One region of the Thalassospira sp. SM2505 genome, then DNA from elsewhere that is predicted to be linked to it. Evidence: riboswitches for the same ligand, from Rfam matches in the RefSeq annotation. Region 1 holds a riboswitch; the other holds the start of a gene.
The links. A riboswitch is a leader RNA that binds a small molecule or an ion and turns the genes downstream of it on or off. The one in region 1 is predicted to bind glycine.
Positions count from the first base shown of each region.

Region 2: linked by a shared signal. The riboswitch ahead of gcvT (glycine cleavage system aminomethyltransferase GcvT) and the one ahead of ACTU44_RS20805 (L-serine ammonia-lyase) in region 1 are both predicted to bind glycine.

Region 1 is NZ_CM142731.1:4,450,945-4,454,434, forward strand. Features, by position in the region: gene ACTU44_RS20800 (dihydrofolate reductase family protein) at 2-541, opposite strand; gene ACTU44_RS20805 (L-serine ammonia-lyase) at 704-2,146, opposite strand; glycine riboswitch at 2,348-2,442, opposite strand; gene gpmI (2,3-bisphosphoglycerate-independent phosphoglycerate mutase) at 2,730-3,490, shown strand, end outside.
Region 2 is NZ_CM142731.1:1,018,895-1,022,384, reverse strand. Features, by position in the region: gene gcvPA (aminomethyl-transferring glycine dehydrogenase subunit GcvPA) at 1-132, opposite strand, end outside; gene gcvH (glycine cleavage system protein GcvH) at 135-506, opposite strand; gene gcvT (glycine cleavage system aminomethyltransferase GcvT) at 577-1,689, opposite strand; glycine riboswitch at 1,749-1,857, opposite strand; glycine riboswitch at 1,861-1,961, opposite strand; gene ACTU44_RS04555 (hypothetical protein) at 2,052-2,564, opposite strand; gene ispH (4-hydroxy-3-methylbut-2-enyl diphosphate reductase) at 2,865-3,490, shown strand, end outside.

The sequences.
Region 1 (3,490 bases):
TTCAGATATCATGCAACCCATACTGGCTGCGGACCACGCCGGAATTATAGCGCTCTGACGCCAGAAGTCGGGGTTTGATACCACCGGCATCGCGCCCGAACAGCGATATGCCATCGCCGAGCACTTCGGGTACCGTAAAGATATCAAGCTGGTCGGCAAAGCCGCCAAACAGGAACTGCGTCACCACGCTGCCCCCGCCAACAACCCAGATATCCCCGTCCCCATTCCGACTGTCGCGAAGCTGATCGACAAGTTCGATAATGCTGCCGCCATAGGCCTCGATATTTGCCGGGCGGTCTTCGGGAAGATCGCGTGATGTCAGAACGATGGTGCGGCGAGCCTCGTACGGCCAGTCACCAAATTCCATGACCTGATCAAAGGTGTTTCTGCCAATGATCAATGTGCCAACGGAGTCCAGAAAGTCATCAAAGCCAAACTCGGCCGGATCATATTGATCCAGCCAGTCAACCGCACCATTGGTGCGCGCAATGAAGCCATCCAGACTGACCGCGATATATATGCGGAACAGCTTTTTGCCCATGTCTATGTCCAACCTTTGATGGGGTCTTTGCCCCTTTTTTTGGTTCACCGATCATAGCAGATTATCAACCGGGAGTGACAAGAAAGCAGAAACCGGCACTGTTTCCATCACCACCCGATTGTCAGAAACCGCTGTTTTCCGCCCTATTCTTCCGAACAGGGGTTAACATTCGACAACGTTGACATTAACCGCAAGCCCGCCCTGACTGGTTTCCTTGTACTTGCTTTGCATGTCGAGTCCCGTCTGGCGCATGGTTTCGATCACACGATCAAGCGAGACGGTGTGCTGTCCGTCGCCGCGCAATGCCAGACGTGCGGCATTGATCGCCTTGACCGCCCCCATTGTATTGCGTTCGATACAGGGCACCTGCACCAAACCGCCAATCGGATCACAGGTCAGGCCAAGGTTATGTTCCATCCCGATCTCGGCAGCATTTTCGACCTGTTCGGGTGTGCCGCCCAGAACGGCACAAAGTGCGCCCGCTGCCATCGAACAGGCAACACCGACCTCGCCCTGGCATCCGACCTCGGCTGCCGAGATCGAGGCACGCTTCTTGTAGATCGAACCGATTGCAGCAGCAGTTAAAAGGAATTCGCGAATTTTGGCCTGGCTGGCATTGGCCCCAAACCGTTCATAATAACGAAGTACCGCCGGGATCACCCCGGCTGCCCCGTTGGTCGGAGCCGTCACGACGCGCCCGCCTGCGGCATTTTCCTCGTTCACGGCAAGGGCATAAAGATTGACCCAGTCAATCACGGTCAAAGGATCGCGAAGGCCCGCCTCGGGTTTATCTGTCAGTTCGTGATAAAGCTTGGATGCACGCCGTTTCACATTCAGCCCGCCGGGCAAAATACCGTCCGTTTTGCAGCCACGATCAATACAATCCATCATCGCCCGATGCACGCGATCGACAAATTCATATGTCTCGTCCGGGCTGCGCCAGCTTTGTTCATTTGCCATCATGATTTCGGCAATCGAACGCCCTTCGCGCTTGCAGATCGCCATCAATTCATCGGCTGATCCGAACGGATGGGGCAATGTGATGTTATCACCGGAATATTCCGCCCCGCGATCATCACCAGACACAATAAATCCGCCGCCAACTGAAAAATATTCCTGTTCGTGGATTTTCACCCCGTCACGATCAAAGGCCGTGATCCGCATGCCATTGGGATGTTGCGGCAAGGTCTCGGTAAAATGGAAAACAAGATTGGTCTCGCGGTTAAAGGCCACCGGATGCTGCCCGTAAAGTTGCAGCTCGGAACTGGCATCAATTGCCGCCATGGTCGGGGCCACATCATCGGGATCCACACTGCGCGGACGTTGCCCTGAAAGGCCCATGATCACGGCGGTATCGGTCGCATGTCCCTTACCCGTCAGGGCAAGAGATCCATAAAGATCGACCACAACGCTGCCGGTTGCGCTCAAAAGATTGCGGGCTTCAAGTTCAAGGCAGAAGCGGTAACCCGCCCGCATCGGACCAACCGTATGCGAACTCGATGGGCCAATCCCGATGGTATAAAGATCAACAACAGAAAGGTTTACGTCTTGCACAGATCCGTCTTGCGATCCCGAAGCGGGACCGGTGGCGGTATGGGTGGTCATAAGGGCCTCCTTCACGGCTCTTGAACGCGCGAAATCTCGCGCCGTTTGCGAACCGGTGTCTTGCCCCCTCTGTCCCTTGACCTGAGATTGTGCGCCTGCCTGCCAAAAACAATGTCAGCCAACAGGTTTTCATCCTTCGGTGGAAACCGGGTGCCGGGCACAATGAACATGCACGCCATCCGTTTTCTCTCTCCAGAGCCTCTATCCGCGACGGTCCATCTGCCTGAGAGTTTTATGGGGCTATTGCTCCTTCGGCGCCGGCCATGCGGATGACCGGGCTCTCCCGTCGTGGTGCGAAACGCCATTTCTGCCGTCTCTGAGGATCACCGTTGGAACGCAGAGTATCTGTGTCTGCAAACCCTGTCAAAAAGCAGCTTTGCACCTGCAAAAAATTCCCGGCACGGGTACTGTTTCGCGGCCACATTCATGCTAAATTGCCGGAATTACGCATGTGCCTGTTGCGAGTAACGGTTGACCCACCCTGCCCGCGCAACAGGATTGATGGCGAACCGTCCCGTAAGTCACCATATTTACTGGTAATTATTTACGGGTAATTCAGCCTTTATCTCTATCAGTGGGGTTTATGAACGTGACTGTATCGAATTCCGTAAAGCGCCCGCGCCCGGTGGTGCTGTGCATTCTGGACGGCTGGGGTTATCGCGAAGAAACCAAGGACAACGCCGTTGCCTTGGCCAATACGCCTGTCTGGGATGCGCTTTATGCCAATAACCCGACCGGTTTCCTCAAGGCGTGCGGTCTGGATGTTGGCCTGCCCGAAGGCCAGATGGGCAATTCGGAAGTCGGTCACATGAATCTTGGGGCGGGCCGTGTGGTCATGCAGGAACTGCCCAAAATTGATGAAGCCGTCAAAACTGGCTCCATTGCCGATACCGACACCGTCAAAAAGATTATCGCGACCCTGAAAGACAGCAATGGCGTCTGCCACATTGCCGGTCTTCTGTCCGAAGGTGGCGTTCATTCCCATCAGGCCCATATGGCCGCCCTTGCTAAAATCATCGCGGGCGCTGATGTGCCGGTGAAAATTCACGCCTATCTTGATGGTCGCGACACGGCACCGAAAAGTGCTGCCAAATTCCTTGAAAAATTCCGCGCCCTGATCGGCGATGCCGACGTTGAAATCGTGACCGTTACCGGGCGCTATTACGCCATGGACCGCGACAACCGTTGGGAACGCGTCAGTCAGGCCTATTTCACGATGGTGCAGGGCAAAAATTACGCCGATGGCCGTACGGCTGAAAGTGCCGAAGCCGCCATTGCCAATGCCTATGCCAAAGACACCACCGATGAATTCGTTCTGCCGACAGTGATTGGTGATTTCGATGG
Region 2 (3,490 bases), 1.2 Mb from region 1:
GCTGGGCAGATCAACCGGTGCATCAAGCAATGCGCCCTCGGGCACATCACAGTAAAGTTCATCGACTGATGACGCCCCGATGGTTTCAAGCATCACGGCGCGATCAGCGCGTGTCAGTGGAAGATAACGCATACTTACAGACCTTCGACGAAGTCTTTATAGGCTGCTTCATCCATCAGCTCGTCGAGCTGGGATTCATCAGTCAGCGACATTTTAAAGAACCAGCCATCGGTTTCCGGTGCTTCATTCACCAGCGCCGGATTGGCATCAAGTTCTTCGTTTACTTCAACAATTTCACCATCAAGCGGCGCATAAACATCACTTGCGGCCTTGACCGACTCAACGACGGCGGCATCGCCATCCTTGGTCAGTTTCTTGCCGATTTCCGGCAGCTCGACATACACGATGTCGCCAAGCGACTGCTGTGCGTAATCGGTGATGCCAACGGTTGCGATACCGTCTTCAAGCTCGATCCATTCATGTTCCTGCGAGAATTTCTTAGCCATTGTCTTAGTCCCTGTTGATCGTTTGTCTGCCGCGCGGCGATCCGCCGCACATTCTCAAGAATTACGGCGATTAGCCGCGGAAATAGCGATGCGGTGCGAACGGAAGTTCAACAACCTCTGCCGGACGGGCCTTGCCACGCACCATAAGATCGACCTTGGTACCCGGCTCGGAAAATTCAATTGCCACATATCCCATTGCAATCGGACCATCGACCGTCGGACCAAAACCACCGCTGGTGATTTCGCCGATTTCTTCGCCGTCGCTGTTCAGAATCGGGGTATGTTCGCGGGCGGGCGCCTTGCCTTCCGGCTTGATGCCGACACGTTTGCGGTCTGCACCATTTGCAAGCTGATCAAGGATGACATCCGCGCCCTTGAAGCCGCCCTCTTCACGACGGCGTTTGTTGATGATCCAGTTCAGATCGCCTTCAACCGGCGTCGTCGTGGTATCGATATCATTGCCATAAAGGCAAAGTCCGGCTTCCAGACGCAGCGAATCACGTGCGCCAAGACCGATGGCTTCGACTTCGTCCTCGGCCAGCAACTTGCGCGCAAGCTCCTCGGCACGGTCATTGGGAACGGAAATCTCGTAGCCGTCTTCGCCGGTGTAACCGGAACGGGTCACAAAGCAGGCGATCCCGGCAATCTCGATCTCGGCAAAACTCATGAATTTGAGATCGGCAACTTCCGGCGCAAAGCGTGCAAGAACCTTGGCAGCTTCCGGGCCCTGAAGTGCCATCAACGCACGATCATCAATCTCCTCAAGAGCAACACCATCACCAAGGTTGGCGCGCATGTGAACGATGTCGTCATCCTTGCACGCTGCGTTGATCACAAGAAACAGACTGTCACCGGCATTGGTGATCATAAGATCGTCAAGGATCGTGCCGTCATCCTGGGTAAAAGCCGAGTAGCGTGTGCGACCCGGTTTGAGGATCGCGATGTCTCCGGGCACGAGCTTTTCAAGCTCGGCCACACGGTTTTCACCGGTCAGGCGAACCTGCCCCATGTGTGACACGTCAAACAGGCCCGCTTTGGCACGGGTATGAAGATGTTCACCCTTAACGCCGAGCGGATATTGCACCGGCATATCATAACCGGCAAACGGCACCATCTTGGCGCCAAGTTCTACATGGAGGTCATAAAGGGCTGTTTTAAGCAGTTCGGTCTGATGATCGGCCATCAAGCTCTCCCGGACAGTCGTTGCGAAACATAGCCGACCAATGGCCAACCACATTCCCCCTCTGTCTTGGAGCCTGAAAGAATCACAGCCGACTTGTCGTGACGGTCTGCTTACATCTTCGGCGAGGCGGTCACCGGCATTCATTCTGATGCCGCCTGCTTTCCAGAGTCCCATCTCCCCGCGGTCCGTTTGCCTGAGAGTTTCCGGGGTGGTTGCTCCTTCGGCGTCCGCGCAATCCGTTATGGACCGTGGCACTCTCCCACGGGGATCACTTGGGTATGCGTCCTTATACGTATTTCAATCTCGGTCGACCAGCCCCAAAATTCAGGCAATCGTCAGACCGGAATTTCAACCTTGCGACGTCAGTTCGTCCCGAAACGACGATTATAGTCGAGCTGATCCGCACTTAGCTGGAAACCAAGGTAAATCTCGTAATCCGGTCCGGTCCAGACATCATCAAGTGGCACCGACAATGTTACCTGCTCGTCACGGAAACGAGCCATATTGAGGTTATCGGCAAACGGCATTGTGACATCAAACACCGATTTCTGCACAAAATTGCCCGCAGGATCACGAAGCGCCACGAAATATTTAAAGGACGCGCTGCGCTCCTGCGCAGCCGGGCCAAGCTCGGCGGTGATGATCGGACTGATGATGACATCAAGCGTCTTGTCACCCAGATCATAACCGCAATCACCAAGATAGCCCGTGAACTCGGCCTCGACGATCACATCGGTCAGATCCTTGCCCGCGCCATTGAACTGGACAAGCTTTGCGGTGTCCTTTGGCAGATAGGCAGCCGGGCACGTCGGAACGGGCTGCTCTTCAAACGGGTTACCGCTGCACGCAGCCAGCAATCCTCCAAGCGAGACCATACCTAATGCGCATACGCGCCGCAGTCCGTTACCGATTGTCATCCAAGCCTCTATCAAACCATCTGTTTTCTGACATGTGCAAGATCAGCACTGTCCGCGCGCAGTCTATTCTCTCACTTGAACGGGCACAACCCGCTTCGGATATTGTCACAAGATGAAAACATCAAAATCTGCGAAATTCATGGCTTCTCGATCCATGCTGAGTCATTGCGCCACAAGATCAGGCAGGTTATGTAACGAGAACGCTTGAATAACTGCGCCGGGACAGCCCGGCACATTTTGGAAACCGGACCCCGTATCATGTCAGATAAAGCCAGTCTTCGGATCGTTCTTGCCAACCCGCGCGGCTTTTGCGCCGGGGTAGATCGCGCGATTGAGATCGTTGAAAAGGCGCTCGAAAAATATGGTGCGCCGGTTTATGTCCGTCACGAGATCGTCCATAACAAATTCGTTGTCGACCGCCTGCGCGATATGGGTGCCGTTTTCGTCGATGAACTTGATGCTGTTCCCGATGGCGTACCGGTAATCTTTTCGGCCCATGGCGTACCGAAATCCGTGCCCGAAGCTGCCGAAACCCGCAAGCTTGAATATCTCGATGCGACCTGCCCGCTGGTGTCGAAGGTTCATCGCGGCGCAGAACGCCATTTTGCCGAAGGCAAACATATTCTTCTGATCGGCCATGCCGGTCACCCGGAGGTCATCGGCACCATGGGCCAGCTCCCGGCAGGCAGCATGACGCTGATTGAAACCGAGGAAGACGCCGAAAAGCTTGAGGTCACCAATCCGGAAAACCTTGCTTTTGTTACCCAGACGACCCTGTCACTTGATGACACCGCCAAGATCATTGAAATCCTTCAGCGCCGGTTCCCGTCAATTTCGGTGCCGAAGAAAGAAGACATTTGCTATGCAACGACCAACCGTCAGCA